Regions from separate parts of the Pseudomonas sp. Hz4 genome, predicted to be linked through region 1. Evidence: predicted binding sites of a transcription regulator. Region 1 holds the regulator's gene; the other holds the start of a gene.
The links. Region 1 encodes sigma-54, which starts transcription at its own class of promoters, with help from an activator protein. Its sites were predicted from a motif close to ANTGGCATNNANNTTGCTNT; they were not measured.
Positions count from the first base shown of each region.

Region 2: flgB (flagellar basal body rod protein FlgB) is a predicted target of sigma-54. The motif match lies at 2,485-2,504, and genes of this name have one in related genera.

Region 1 is NZ_CM142719.1:1,198,573-1,205,714, forward strand. It holds gene ACYZTR_RS05295 (superoxide dismutase) at 1-448, shown strand, start outside; gene ACYZTR_RS05300 (ZIP family metal transporter) at 479-1,372, shown strand; gene ACYZTR_RS05305 (HPr family phosphocarrier protein) at 1,380-1,655, opposite strand; gene rapZ (RNase adapter RapZ) at 1,671-2,528, opposite strand; gene ptsN (PTS IIA-like nitrogen regulatory protein PtsN) at 2,531-2,995, opposite strand; gene hpf (ribosome hibernation-promoting factor, HPF/YfiA family) at 3,008-3,316, opposite strand; gene ACYZTR_RS05325 (RNA polymerase factor sigma-54) at 3,390-4,883, opposite strand; gene lptB (LPS export ABC transporter ATP-binding protein) at 5,067-5,792, opposite strand; gene lptA (lipopolysaccharide transport periplasmic protein LptA) at 5,792-6,340, opposite strand; gene lptC (LPS export ABC transporter periplasmic protein LptC) at 6,327-6,899, opposite strand; gene ACYZTR_RS05345 (KdsC family phosphatase) at 6,907-7,142, opposite strand, start outside.
Region 2 is NZ_CM142719.1:1,779,832-1,786,973, forward strand. It holds gene flgA (flagellar basal body P-ring formation chaperone FlgA) at 1-427, opposite strand, end outside; gene ACYZTR_RS07965 (chemotaxis protein CheV) at 508-1,440, shown strand; gene cheR (protein-glutamate O-methyltransferase CheR) at 1,487-2,314, shown strand; gene flgB (flagellar basal body rod protein FlgB) at 2,547-2,954, shown strand; gene flgC (flagellar basal body rod protein FlgC) at 2,958-3,401, shown strand; gene flgD (flagellar hook assembly protein FlgD) at 3,417-4,139, shown strand; gene flgE (flagellar hook protein FlgE) at 4,171-5,493, shown strand; gene ACYZTR_RS07995 (ribonucleoside-diphosphate reductase subunit alpha) at 5,645-7,142, opposite strand, start outside.

The DNA of each region.
Region 1 (7,142 bases):
ACTGGTGGCCAGCATCCAGCAGTTGCCGGAAAAGCTTCGTGCGGCAGTAGTCAATCAGGGCGGCGGTCACGCCAACCATTCGCTGTTCTGGGAAGTGATGGCGCCCAATGGCGGCGGCAAACCTGAAGGTGAATTGGCAAGCGCGATTGAAGAACAGCTCGGCGGCCTCGACAGTTTCAAGGATGCCTTCACCAAAGCCGCGCTGACGCGTTTCGGCAGCGGCTGGGCCTGGCTCAGTGTGACGCCGCAAAAGACGTTGGTCGTTGAAAGCGGCGGTAATCAGGACAGCCCGTTGATGATTGGTAATACGCCAATCCTCGGCCTGGATGTTTGGGAGCATGCGTATTACCTGCGTTATCAGAACCGTCGCCCGGAATACATCAACGCGTTCTACAACGTGATCAATTGGCCTGAAGTCGCTACGCGCTATCAGGCTGCATTGGTTTAAGACTTCTACAAAAACAATCCAAGGCTGGCTATGGGCACTGGAACACTGGCGATCGGAAGTGGCCGAATGTTTCGTTACGCATTCGGATCGCTGTTACTGCTGGCGGGCATGACGTTATTGGTTGCTCAGGGGCTGGCTTGGCTGGACCTCGAGCCGAAACTGCTGCGCGCGCTGCAAGGCGGGGCGATCTGCGCCTTGGGCACTGCCTTGGGCGCGGTGCCCGTGCTGGTGATTCGGCAGATGCCCCAGGCGGTCAGTGATTCGCTGCTTGGCTTCGGGGCCGGGGTAATGCTCGCGGCGACAGCGTTTTCGTTGATTGTTCCGGGAATCTCAGCCGCAGAAAACCTGGGGCTGACGCCTTGGGCGGCCCGCGGACTGATCAGTTTCGGCATCATGCTGGGTGCGTTCGGGCTGTTTCTTGTGGATCGAAAGGTCTCTGGGGCCAGTCCGAAAATGTGGGTCGGCACCCTGGAACGGCCAGTGATTCCACCGCGAATCTGGTTATTTGTGTTTGCGATCATTGCCCACAACATCCCCGAAGGCATGGCGGTTGGTGTGTCGGCGGGTGGTGGCATGCCCGACGCTGATAGCCTGGCCATGGGCATCGCCTTGCAGGATGTGCCGGAAGGTCTGGTAATCGCGCTGGTATTGGCCGGGGCAGGGATGTCGCGGGTCAAGGCGTTCCTGATGGGTGCTGCATCAGGTCTGGTTGAACCGGTCTTCGCGCTGTTGTGCGCTTGGCTGGTGAGCCTGGCCGAATTGTTGTTGCCCTTGGGGTTGGCACTGGCGGCCGGGGCAATGTTGCTGGTAGTCACCCATGAAGTCATTCCCGAGTCGCGCCGCAATGGGCACGACAAGCTTGCAAGTCTTGGGCTGCTGATCGGGTTTTGCTTGATGATGGTGATGGATACAGCGCTCGCCTAGGCGAGCGTTACTCGCCTTCGCCGAAGTAGTCGTTGATCAAAGCCACCAATGCCTGCAGCGCCTCATCAGCCTTTTCGCCTTCGGTACTCAGGTAGATCCTGGTGCCCTTGCCAGCCGCCAACATCATCATTGCCATGATGCTTTTACCGTCGACCGTGGATTCCGGCGTGCGTCCTACTCTGATCGTGCAATCCTTGAACTCACCGGCGACGCCAACGAATTTTGCAGAAGCGCGGGCATGCAGGCCCAGCTTGTTGATGATTTCAATTTCCAGAGCAGGCATCGCGGTGTGAATCCTTTAGCTGAGGTCGCGGTGGCGAACCTGGACGTTCTTCAGGGATTTTTGCAGGGCCTGGCCCAGACGTTCGGTCAGGTACACGGAACGGTGATGTCCGCCGGTGCAGCCAATGGCAATGGTGACATAAGCGCGGTTACTGGCGGCAAAGCGTGGCAGCCATTTAAGCAAGTATGTGGAAATGTCCTGGTACATCTCTTCGACATCCGGCTGTGCCGCCAGGTACTCGGCGACCGGTTGATCGAGCCCGGAATGATCGCGCAACTCCGGCTTCCAATAGGGATTGGGCAGGCAACGCACGTCGAACACCAGATCAGCGTCCACCGGCATGCCACGCTTGAAACCAAAAGACTCCACCAGAAACGCAGTACCGGGCTCCGGCTGGTTCAGCAGGCGCAGCTTGATGGTATCGCGTAGCTGATACAGGTTCAGGCTGGTGGTGTTTACTTTGAGATCGGCGAGGTCGGCAATCGGCCCGAGCAGGCTGGTTTCATCGTTGATGGCTTCGGCCAGCGAGCGATTGGCATTGCTCAGCGGGTGCCGTCGGCGGGTTTCCGAGAAGCGTTTGAGCAAGGTTTCTTCGTCGGCGTCCAGATAAAGCACATCACACTGGATATGCCGGCTGCGCACTTCTTCCAGCAGCTCGGGAAACCGCGACAAGTGACTTGGCAAGTTGCGCGCATCGATAGACACGGCAACCAGCGGTTGTGCCAGCTCGGTGTGAATCAACGCGCGTTCGGCCAGTTCCGGCAGCAGGCCGGCGGGCAGGTTGTCGATGCAGTAGTAGCCGTTGTCCTCGAGGACATCGAGCGCGGTACTTTTACCTGAGCCGGAGCGGCCACTGACGATGATCAAACGCATGATTAGTGACCGTTTTGCTCGTCCAGGACAACCTGATACAAGGCTTCATTGCTCGGAGCGCTGCGCAGTTTTTCGCGCACTTCCTTGCGATCGAGCATGCTGGCGATCTGGCGCAGTAGCTCCAGGTGCGCGTCGGTGGCCGCCTCCGGGACCAGCAGAACAAACAGCAGGTCAACCGGGGCGCCGTCGATGGCGTCGAAATCGATAGGGGCGTCGAGGTGCATCAAGGCGCTGATGGGCGAGTTGCAGCCCTTCAGGCGACAGTGGGGGATGGCGATGCCGTTGCCAAAACCGGTGGAACCGAGTTTTTCACGGGCGACCAGACTCTCGAAGACATCCTGCATCGCCAAATCCGGCACTTCGCGGTGGATAAGGTTGGCAATTTGCTCGAGGGCTTTCTTTTTGCTGCCGCCCGGCACGTTCACGAGGGAACGGCCGGGGGTCAGGATGCTTTCAAGTCGGATCATGGGTTGGGAGTGTTAACGACCGGTTGCGCCCTGGAGGAGGCTCTGGGTCTTTTCCTTATGCTTTTTGAGTTGTTTATCCAGCTTGTCGGTCAGTGCGTCGATCGCCGCGTACATATCGGTATGCTCCGCGTTGGCGACCACTTCATTGCCGGGAATATGCAGCGTGGCTTCGATTTTCTGCTTGAGCTTTTCGACCGTCATCGTGACTTGCACGTTGGTGATCTTGTCGAAATGCCTCTCTAATCGTTCGAGTTTTTCGCCGATGTAGGTGCGAAGAGGTTCGGTCACTTCCAGTTGGTGTCCACTGATGTTGACTTGCATACAGCTCTCCTTCGTTGCCAGTGCATAAAGCGGCAGGCAGAAATGCCTGCCACTGGAACGCTGTGGCGTGGCTCTACATCAACCGCTTGCGTTCGCTCGAAGGCGCGATCCCGAGGGATTCGCGGTACTTGGCGACGGTGCGGCGAGCCACCTGAATGCCTTGTGCCTCCAGTAAACCAGCGATCTTGCTGTCACTCAACGGCTTTTTCTGATTTTCCGCGGCAACCAGTTTTTTGATGATCGCTCGGATCGCCGTGGACGAGCATTCACCGCCCTCTGAGGTGCTGACGTGGCTCGAGAAAAAGTATTTCAGTTCATAGATGCCCCGTGGGGTATGCATGAACTTTTGCGTGGTCACCCGTGAAATTGTCGACTCATGCATGCCCACCGCTTCGGCGATGTCATGCAGGACCAGCGGTTTCATGGCTTCGTCGCCGTATTCAAGAAAGCCGCGCTGATGCTCGACGATCTGGGTGGCTACTTTCATCAGGGTTTCATTGCGGCTTTGCAGGCTCTTGATGAACCAGCGGGCCTCTTGCAACTGATTGCGCATGAAGGTGTTGTCGGCGCTGGTGTCGGCGCGTCGCACGAAACCGGCGTATTGAGCGTTGACCCGCAGCCGCGGTACGGATTCCTGGTTCAGTTCCACCAGCCAGCGCTCGTTGTCCTTGCGTACGATCACGTCGGGAACGACGTATTCGGCTTCGCCGGACTCGATTTGCGAGCCTGGACGCGGGTTGAGGCTCTGGACCCGTTCAATCACTTGGCGCAGCTCATCTTCCTTGAGCTTCATGCGACGCATCAGCTGGCTGTAATCGCGGCTGCCGAGCAGGTCGATGTAATCGGTGACCAGGCGTTTGGCCTCGACCAGCCAAGGGGTCTTGACGGACAACTGACGCAATTGCAGCAGCAGGCATTCGCCCAGGTTACGGGCGCCGATGCCAGCGGGTTCGAATTGCTGGATGCGGTGCAGGACGGCTTCGATTTCGTCCAGTTCGATGTCCAGTTCCGGATCGAAGGCTTCGAGAATCTCCTCGAGGGTTTCGTCCAGGTAGCCCTGATTGTTGATGCAGTCGATCAGGGTCACGGCAATCAGGCGATCAGTGTCGGACATCGGTGCCAGGTTCAGTTGCCACAGCAAGTGGCTTTGCAGGCTTTCGCCGGCCGATGTACGGGTGGTGAAATCCCACTCGTCGTCATCGTTGCTCGGCAGGCTGCTGGTGCTGGTCTGGTAGACGTCTTCCCACGCGGTGTCGACGGGCAGTTCGTTGGGAATGCGCTCGTTCCAGTCGCCTTCCTCGAGGTTGTCCACCGTCGGGGCGGTTTCCTGGTAGGAGGGTTCCGAAACATCGGCGTTGGGAGGCTGTTCGGCTTTGTCGGCCAAGGGGTCGGCGTTATCGAAGTCGTCGCCTTCTTCCTGGCGTTCGAGCATCGGATTGGACTCCAGGGCCTCCTGGATTTCCTGTTGCAGGTCCAGGGTCGACAATTGGAGCAGGCGGATGGCCTGTTGCAGCTGCGGTGTCATCGTCAGCTGCTGGCCCATTCTCAAGACTAGCGATGGTTTCATGGCAGGGGCTTAACACCTTATTCGCCGGCGCGCATGCGCCATCCACTACAGGGCGCCGGAGCGCCAAACATAAGCAAATTATATGCCTGAAACTGCAACGTTTGCCTAGAGCGCTGTAACAATAAAAAAGTATTCATTTTTATCGAGACAAGCGCTCGGTCGACTGGCCAGGCACCTCAGTGCTTACAGGCGGAACTCATGACCCAGATACACTTCCTTGACCAAGTCGTTGGCCAGGATGGTGGCAGAGTCACCCTCGGCAATCAGTTGGCCATCGTTGACGATGTAAGCGGTTTCGCAAATATCCAGGGTTTCACGGACGTTGTGGTCGGTGATCAATACGCCAATGCCCTTGGCCTTGAGGTGATAGATGATCTGCTTGATGTCGCCCACCGAAATCGGGTCCACGCCGGCGAACGGTTCGTCGAGGAGGATGAATTTCGGGTTGGTGGCCAGTGCCCTGGCGATTTCCACGCGGCGGCGTTCACCGCCGGACAGGCTCATGCCGAGGTTGTCGCGGATGTGGCTGATGTGGAATTCCTGCAGCAGGCTTTCCAGCTCTTTGCGACGACCGGTCTTGTCGAGTTCCTTGCGGGTCTCGAGGATGGCCATGATGTTGTCGGCTACCGAGAGTTTGCGGAAAATCGATGCTTCTTGCGGAAGATAGCCGATACCGGCCTTCGCACGACCGTGCATAGGCTGGTGGCTGACATCCAGGTCATCAATCAGTACCCGGCCCTGATCGGCCTGTACCAGGCCGACAATCATGTAGAAACAGGTGGTCTTGCCGGCGCCGTTGGGACCCAGCAGGCCGACGATCTGACCGCTGTCGATCGACAGGCTGACGTCGCGCACGACTTGGCGGCTCTTGTAGCTCTTCGCCAAGTGCTGAGCTTTCAGAGTTGCCATTACGGGGCCTTTTGCTCTTCGGTTTTCTTTTTCGGCTGGATCACCATGTCGATCCGCGGACGCGACTCGGTGACCTTGCTGCCCGTAGCGCGACCGGCGCTGGCGAGCTTTTTGTTGGTGTCATAGACGATTTTTTCGCCCTGGGTCACGTTGCCGTCCTTGTCGATGACTTTGGCGCGGTCGATCAGCACGACACGGTCTTGCGAGGCGTGGTACTGGATAGTGACGCCATAGCCTTGAACCGGCTTTGTATCGCCTGCCGTTTGCAGTTGCTCGAAGTAGGCGAGGTTGCCCACCGAAGTCACTACGTCGATATCGCCGGCTGGGGTGCGGGTCATGGTCACCGTATTGCCGGTGACCTTCATCGAGCCCTGGGTGATGATCACGTCACCTTTATAGGTGGCAATGCCGTTCTTGTCGTCCAGTTGGGCATCGTCCGCCTGGATGCGGATAGGCTGCTGTTGATCGTCCGGCAGAGCCCAGGCGCTCACGCTTCCCAGTGCTGCGCTCAGGCCGAGCAAAATAGGGAGGGTTTTAACGAACCTCATACTGTCCTCTTACGTTCGATAGCAGGTGTATCCTGCTTTCTTTCAAATACGCTTTCATTCCCTTGCCAGTCGACACACCACCAGCGCCGTCGATTCTAACGGGTTGCTCGGTCTGCGCATATTGCTGCTGCGGGAACACTGTCATGCGGGTGGTGGTAATCAGAGTCTTGCGGTTTTTCTCGTCGAAGCGCGTGATGCGCACCGAGTCAATCAGTTCGACCTGAGTGCCGTCGGGGTTCACTTCGCCGTGCTCGCTCTGGACGTGCCAGGGAAACTCGGTGCCGCGGAACAGGTTCAGGTCGGGATTGGTCAACAGCGTCACTTCGGTCGCTTTCAGGTGTTCAACCTTGTCGGACGTCATTTCGTATTGCAGTTTACCGTCCGGCAGGTACTGCACGCTGTGGGCGTTGACCGCGTAATAGTCGATTGCGGTTTCATCGACCTTTGCCACTGGCTGGTCGAGGAAGCGTTCCGGGCTGATGTTCCAGTAGCCGACCGCCGCGAATATCGCTGCGATGCAACCGAATACCAGGAATTTGCGAATCTTTTTACTCAGCATGGTTGGCTCACAGGTACGCGGCGTTGGCCGCATCGAGGTGGCCCTGGGCGCGCAGGATCAATTCGCAGAATTCGCGAGCGGCACCCTCGCCACCACGAGCCTGGGTGATGCCGTGGGCGTGTTCACGGACGAAACTGGCAGCGTTGGCCACCGCCATGCCCAGGCCGACGCGGCGAATCACCGGCAGGTCCGGCAGGTCGTCGCCGAGATAGGCGACTTGCTCATAGCTTAGTTTGAGTTGGG
Region 2 (7,142 bases), 580 kb from region 1:
CGATTCCGGCGCGTCGCAGCGGGCGGGTGGTGGTCACAATGTCGCGAAAAAGGCGCACTTGAGCAGGTACGAACACCGTCCAGGGCGACGCGCCCTCGCAGCGAACCTTGACGGTAACGCGGCCCAGCGGCTTGGCCGGACTCTCCAGAGTGGCTGTCAATTCCTTGTCGCACATAGGCATGCGCAGGCGTGGATCGAGCTGGTTGACCTGGATTTCGTAGCGGCCTTGCGTTTGACTGGTCGCCAGATAGTCTTCTACGGTGAATTCAAGAAAGCCTTGGGTGACGCCGATAAGCATGTCAGGCAAGGTAACCGCGTCAGCAAGGGCAGGGCTGCCAGCGTTGAACAGGCAAACGGCCGACATCGCGCACATTAATGTGCGGGCATTTGATGTCAGGCGTCGGAAAAATGTCGGTTCTGTGTTCATAAGAGTTAAAAAGCAAGCGCCGTGCCGTTTAGTGATGAATGCGCGTCGCAACACTTAAGCGTTGGTGTAGGAGTCTGTGCATGGCTGGTGTAATGGATGCGGTAAACCAGCGCACGCAACTGGTAGGGCAGAATCGCCTTGAGCTGTTGTTGTTCCGTCTTGACGGCCAGCAGCTGTATGGGATCAACGTGTTCAAGGTTCGGGAGGTGCTGCAATGCCCCAAACTGACGCTGATGCCAAAATCCAGTCCTGTCGTGTGCGGTGTGGCAAGTATTCGGGGGGCGACCATTCCGATTCTTGATCTGGCGATGGCGACCGGTTCCGGTGCGCTGAAAGATCAAAGCAATCCCTTCGTGATTATCACGGAGTACAACACCAAGACTCAGGGTTTCCTGGTGCGATCGGTAGAACGCATCGTCAACATGAATTGGGAGGAGATTCATCCGCCACCCAAGGGCACGGGACGCGACCATTACCTGACGGCTGTGACTCGGGTCGACAATCAGTTAGTCGAAATCATCGACGTCGAGAAAGTGCTGGCAGAAGTGGCGCCGACGCCGGAAGCGATTTCCGTCGGCGTGGTGGATGTCGAAACCCAGCACAAGGCGCTTTCCTTGCGAGTACTGACGGTCGATGACTCATCGGTGGCGCGCAAGCAGGTGACCCGTTGCCTGCAGACGGTCGGTGTCGAAGTGGTGGCGTTGAACGACGGTCGGCAAGCGCTGGATTACCTGCGCAAGCTGGTCGACGAGGGCAAGAAGCCGGAAGAAGAGTTCCTGATGATGATTTCCGACATCGAGATGCCGGAGATGGACGGGTACACCCTTACGGCCGAGATCCGCAGCGACCCTCGCATGCAAAAGCTTCACATCATCCTGCATACTTCGTTGTCGGGTGTATTCAATCAGGCGATGGTCAAGAAGGTCGGTGCCGATGACTTCCTTGCCAAATTCCGTCCTGATGACCTGGCATCCCGGGTAGTCAACCGGATCAAAGCAGCAGACATCAGCTAGGGGCCTTTTGCCCCTGGCAGTTAACACGATTTAAGAGGCGGTATCTTTGTCTACGGGTAATTTGGATTTCGAACAGTTCCGGGTCTTCCTGGAAAAAGCCTGTGGCATTTTGCTCGGTGAAAACAAGCAATACCTGGTCTCGAGCCGTCTCAACAAACTGATGGAACTGCAAGGCATCAAGTCCCTGGGTGAGCTGGTCCAGCGCATCCAGACCCAGCCGCGCAGCGGTTTGCGCGAGATGGTGGTGGATGCCATGACTACCAACGAAACCCTGTGGTTTCGTGACACCTATCCGTTTGAAGTCTTGAAGAACAAGGTGCTGCCCGCCGCGATCAAGGCCGCCCCTGGCCAGCGTCTGCGGATCTGGTCGGCGGCGTGTTCGTCGGGTCAGGAACCGTATTCGCTGTCGATGTCGATCGATGAGTTCGAGCGCGTAAACATGGGCCAGTTGAAGATGGGCGTGCAAATCGTTGCCACCGACCTGTCCGGCACCATGCTGACCAACTGCAAGACCGGCGAGTACGACAGCCTGGCCATCGGCCGTGGTCTGTCGCCCGAGCGTCTTCAGCGTTACTTCGACCCGAAAGGGCCGGGGCGCTGGGCGATCAAGGCGCCGATCAAGAGCCGGGTGGAGTTTCGCTCGTTCAACCTGCTGGACAGCTACGCGAGCCTCGGCAAGTTCGATATCGTGTTCTGCCGCAACGTGCTGATCTACTTCTCCGCCGAGGTGAAGAAGGACATCCTGTTGCGCATCCACAGCACGTTGAAGCCTGGCGGTTATCTGTTTCTCGGTGCTTCCGAGGCGCTGAACGGTTTGCCGGACCATTACCAGATGGTCCAGTGCAGCCCGGGGATCATTTACCAGGCAAAGTGATTCGTTGACGGTATAAAAAAACGGGAGTCCTCAGGGGCTCCCGTTTTTTTTGCCTGCGTATTTTGGAGGCGAGCGGCAGAAAAGCGGCAGGCGGCGGAAATCGGTTGCCGCTTTTCTGGCATTGCCACGTTGCCATTGCCCGCAAAGCCCCGGTTTACAGCCTTTTTTTTATTGGCACGACGCTTGCTATGTCCATAGTACGAACAATCAGGTCACCCGAAGGTTTCCCGACATGAGCATCAGCTTCGATAAAGCGCTCGGTATCCACGAACAAGCCCTGGGCTACCGCGCTCAGCGTGCCGAAGTCCTGGCCAACAACATCGCCAACGCCGACACCCCGAACTACAAGGCTCGGGATCTGGACTTCTCGAAAGTGCTCGCCGAGCAGAACGAGAAAACCAAAAGCGGTTCTTTCGCCTTGAACATGACCAATAACCGTCATATCGAAGCCGAAGGCCTGGGCAATGGCGGCGAGTCGCTGCTGTATCGCACGCCGATGCAACCGTCGATCGACCAGAACACCGTGGACGCCCAGCTTGAGCAGTCGAACTACGCGGAAAACGCCGTCGGCTTCCAGGCCAGCTTCACCCTGCTCAACAGCAAATTCAAAGGGCTGGTATCAGCCCTGCGCGGAGAGTAAGCCATGTCTCTATCCAGTGTTTTCAACATTGCCGGTAGCGGCATGAGTGCCCAGACCACTCGCTTGAACACCGTCGCCAGTAACATCGCCAACGCCGAGACCGTCTCCTCGAGCATCGACCAGACCTACCGTGCACGGCACCCGGTATTTGCCACCATGTTCCAGGGCGGTCAGAGCGGCGGCAGCGATTCGCTGTTCCAGAGCCAGGACGCGGCCGGTCAAGGCGTGCAAGTGCTTGGCGTGGTCGAAGACCAGAGCAACCTTGAGGCGCGCTACGAGCCGAACCATCCGGCGGCCGACGGCAAGGGCTACGTCTACTACCCAAATGTCAACGTGGTGGAAGAAATGGCCGACATGATTTCCGCGAGCCGCTCGTTCCAGACCAACGCCGAAATGATGAACACCGCCAAAACCATGATGCAGAAGGTCCTGACCCTCGGTCAGTAATAAGGGGCGACTCAGATGAGTGTTACCGATACCACCAGTAGTTTGAGCCTCAACGACATCCTGGCCAATTCCTCGATCAAGACCAACACCAGCGCCGATGGCCTGGCGTCCGCGACTAACAGCGCCACCGGCAAGAAGGCCCTGGGCAAGGACGCTTTTCTGCAGTTGCTGGTAACCCAGCTGAAAAACCAGAACCCGCTCGAACCGCAGGACAACGGTGAGTTCGTGGCTCAGTTGGCGCAGTTCAGTAGCCTGGAAGGGATCACTACGCTCAACACCACCGTGAGCAACATTGCCGCCAGCAACAGCTCGTCGCAGGCGTTGCAAGCCTCGTCGCTGGTGGGGCGCTCGGTCATCGCACCGGGAAGCAAAGCCGTGGTCGATACCTCGAAGTCGTTTAGCGGTGAGGTTGTGCTCCCGGCGTCGGTGGCGGGAGTTACGGTGAAGATCACGGACGCGGAGGGAAAGCTTATTCGCACCATCGATCAAGGGGCTCAGGCAGCCGGCAATTCCAGCTTCATCTGGGACGGCAAGGACTCTGCGGGTAACACCCTGACGTCGGGCACTTACTCCTTCGCGGCATCGACGACCATCGATAGCCAGGCGGTATCGCTGATCACCAACCTGCCAGCAACGGTCAACAGCGTGACCATCAGCCAGACCGGCGGTGAGTTGATGCTCAATCTGGCCGGGCTGGGCAGCATCGCCCTGTCCAAAGTTAAAACCATTGGTATGTAGAGCCGACTAACACGGCATAAAGGAGTGGAATATGTCTTTCAATATCGGCCTTAGCGGTCTCTATGCAGCCAACAAACAACTGGACGTGACCGGTAACAACATCGCCAACGTCGCGACCACCGGTTTCAAATCGTCCCGTGCAGAATTCGAAGACGTCTACTCGGCGTCCAAGCTGGGTTCCGGCAGCAAGACCACCGGTAACGGTGTGCGTCTGGCCAACGTTTCCCAGCAGTTCACCCAGGGCGATATCAGCAACACCGGTAACGTGCTGGACATGGGCATCAACGGCTCCGGCTTCTTCGTACTGAACAACAGCGGTTCGCTGTCCTACACCCGTGCCGGCACGTTCAAGGTCGACAAGGACGGTTACGTCACCAACACCGACGGCACTTCGCGTCTACAAGGCTACGGTGTGGATGCCAATGGCAAGATCCAGAACGGTGTGTTGACCGACCTGCGCATCGACACCTCCAACCTGGCGCCAAAATCCACCAGCACTGTGTCGTCGACCATCAACCTGAATTCCTCGGCTCCGGTGATCGACCAGCTTGTTGCCACCAACAAGTTCGACCCGACCAAGTCGGAAACCTTCACCAAGCAGTTCAGCACCCCGATTTTCGACAGTCAGGGTAACCAGCACACCATGGATCAATACATGGTCAAGACTGGGGCCAACACGTGGGATACCTACACCCTGATCGATGGTCGCAACCCGGATGGCAGCAACCCTGCTGTTGCCGCTACCGCTCCGGTTCCTTCGACCATGACGTTCGACACGTCAGGCAAGCTGGTGTCGGTAACTACTCCGGCCACGCCGATACCGATCGTCAGCCCTGACCTGAAGATCACCGGCTGGATTCCGGGCACTGTGACCGCCGGCGTCTGGACAGCCAACGGCGCTGCCGCCAACCCGGCGGGCGTGACCATCGCGATGACCAACACCACGCAGTTCAACGCTGATACCGCGCGTTCGATTCCTGCGCAGAACGGTTACGCCACTGGCCAGATCACCAACCTGACCATCGACGGTAGCGGTGTGTTGCTGGCTAACTTCAGCAACAACCAGACCAAGCCTATCGGCCAGATCTCCCTCGCCAGCTTCACCAACGAGCAAGGCCTGCAGCCTGTCGGCGGTACCAGCTGGAAAGAAACCTACGCGTCAGGGATCCCGGGCTACGATGCGCCGGAAACCGGCACCCTGGGTTCGGTCGCCTCCAACTCCCTGGAAGAGTCCAACGTCAACCTGACCAATGAACTGGTCGACCTGATCAAGGCGCAAAGCAACTACCAGGCGAACGCCAAAACCATCTCTACCCAAAGCACCATCATGCAGACCATCATTCAGATGACCTGATGCGGGTGGGTTGATAGCGCGGCACAAAGAGCCCCTCGAAAGAGGGGCTTTTTGTGGGCGAGATCAAAGGTGAGGCAAAAGAAAACCCCCGACAAACCAGAGGCCTGTCGGGGGTTTCGAGTAAGCGCCTCGCGGCGCCTACCGGCTCAGCTTATTGGCAAGCTTCGCAATCCGGCTCGTCGATGGCGCAAGCCTTCGGTACTGGAGCAGGACCGGCAGGCGCTGCCAGGACCGAATCTTCACCGTGGTTGCCACCGCTGGAAACAGCGTTCAGCTTGCCGGTGTTGATGGTCGACTTCTCGGTGCTGGTCGCGGCCAGGGCACGGAGGTAGTAAGTGGTTTTCAGGCCACGGTACCAAGCCATGCGGTAAGTCACGTCCAGCTTCTTGCCCGAAGCGCCGGCGATGTACAGGTTCAGGGACTGAGCCTGGTCGATCCACTTCTGACGGCGGCTGGCCGCGTCAACGATCCACTTGGTGTCCACTTCGAAGGCAGTCGCGTAGAGCTCTTTGAGTTCTTGCGGGATGCGCTCGATTTGCTGAACCGAACCGTCGTAGTACTTCAGGTCGTTGATCATGACCGAGTCCCACAGACCGCGAGCCTTCAGGTCGCGAACCAGGTACGGGTTGATCACGGTGAATTCGCCCGACAGGTTCGATTTCACGTAGAGGTTCTGGTAGGTCGGTTCGATCGACTGCGAGACGCCAGTGATGTTGGCGATGGTCGCGGTCGGTGCGATGGCCATGATGTTGGAGTTACGAATGCCTTTCTGAACACGGGCGCGAACCGGTGCCCAGTCCAGGGATTCGTTCAGGTCAACGTCGATGTACTTCTGGCCACGTTGCTCGATCAGGATCTGTTGCGAATCCAGCGGCAGGATGCCTTTGGACCACAGCGAACCCTGGAACGTCTCGTAAGCGCCGCGCTCGTCGGCCAGGTCGCAGGAAGCCTGGATCGCGTAGTAGCTGACCGCTTCCATCGACTTGTCGGCGAACTCGACGGCAGCGTCGGAACCGTAAGGAATGTGCTGCAGGTACAAAGCATCCTGGAAGCCCATGATGCCCAGACCGACCGGACGGTGCTTGAAGTTGGAGTTCTTCGCTTGTGGCACCGAGTAGTAGTTGATGTCGATAACGTTATCGAGCATGCGAACGGCGGTGTTCACGGTGCGTTCCAGCTTGGCGGTGTCGAGCTTGCCGTTGGTGATGTGGTTCGGCAGGTTGATTGAGCCCAGGTTGCAAACGGCGATCTCGTCCTTGTTGGTGTTCAAGGTGATCTCGGTGCACAGGTTCGAGCTGTGAACCACGCCGACGTGCTGCTGCGGGCTGCGCAGGTTGCACGGGTCTTTGAAGGTCAGCCATGGGTGGCCGGTTTCAAACAGCATGGACAGCATTTTGCGCCACAGGTCTTTGGCCTGGATGGTCTTGAACAGCTTGATCTTGCCTGGGTACTGGGACAGGGCTTCGTAGTACTCGTAACGCTCTTCGAAGGCCTTGCCGGTCAGGTCGTGCAGATCCGGAACTTCGGACGGCGAGAACAGGGTCCACGGGCCGTCATCGAAGACGCGCTTCATGAACAGGTCAGGGATCCAGTTGGCGGTGTTCATATCGTGGGTACGACGACGATCATCACCGGTGTTCTTGCGCAGC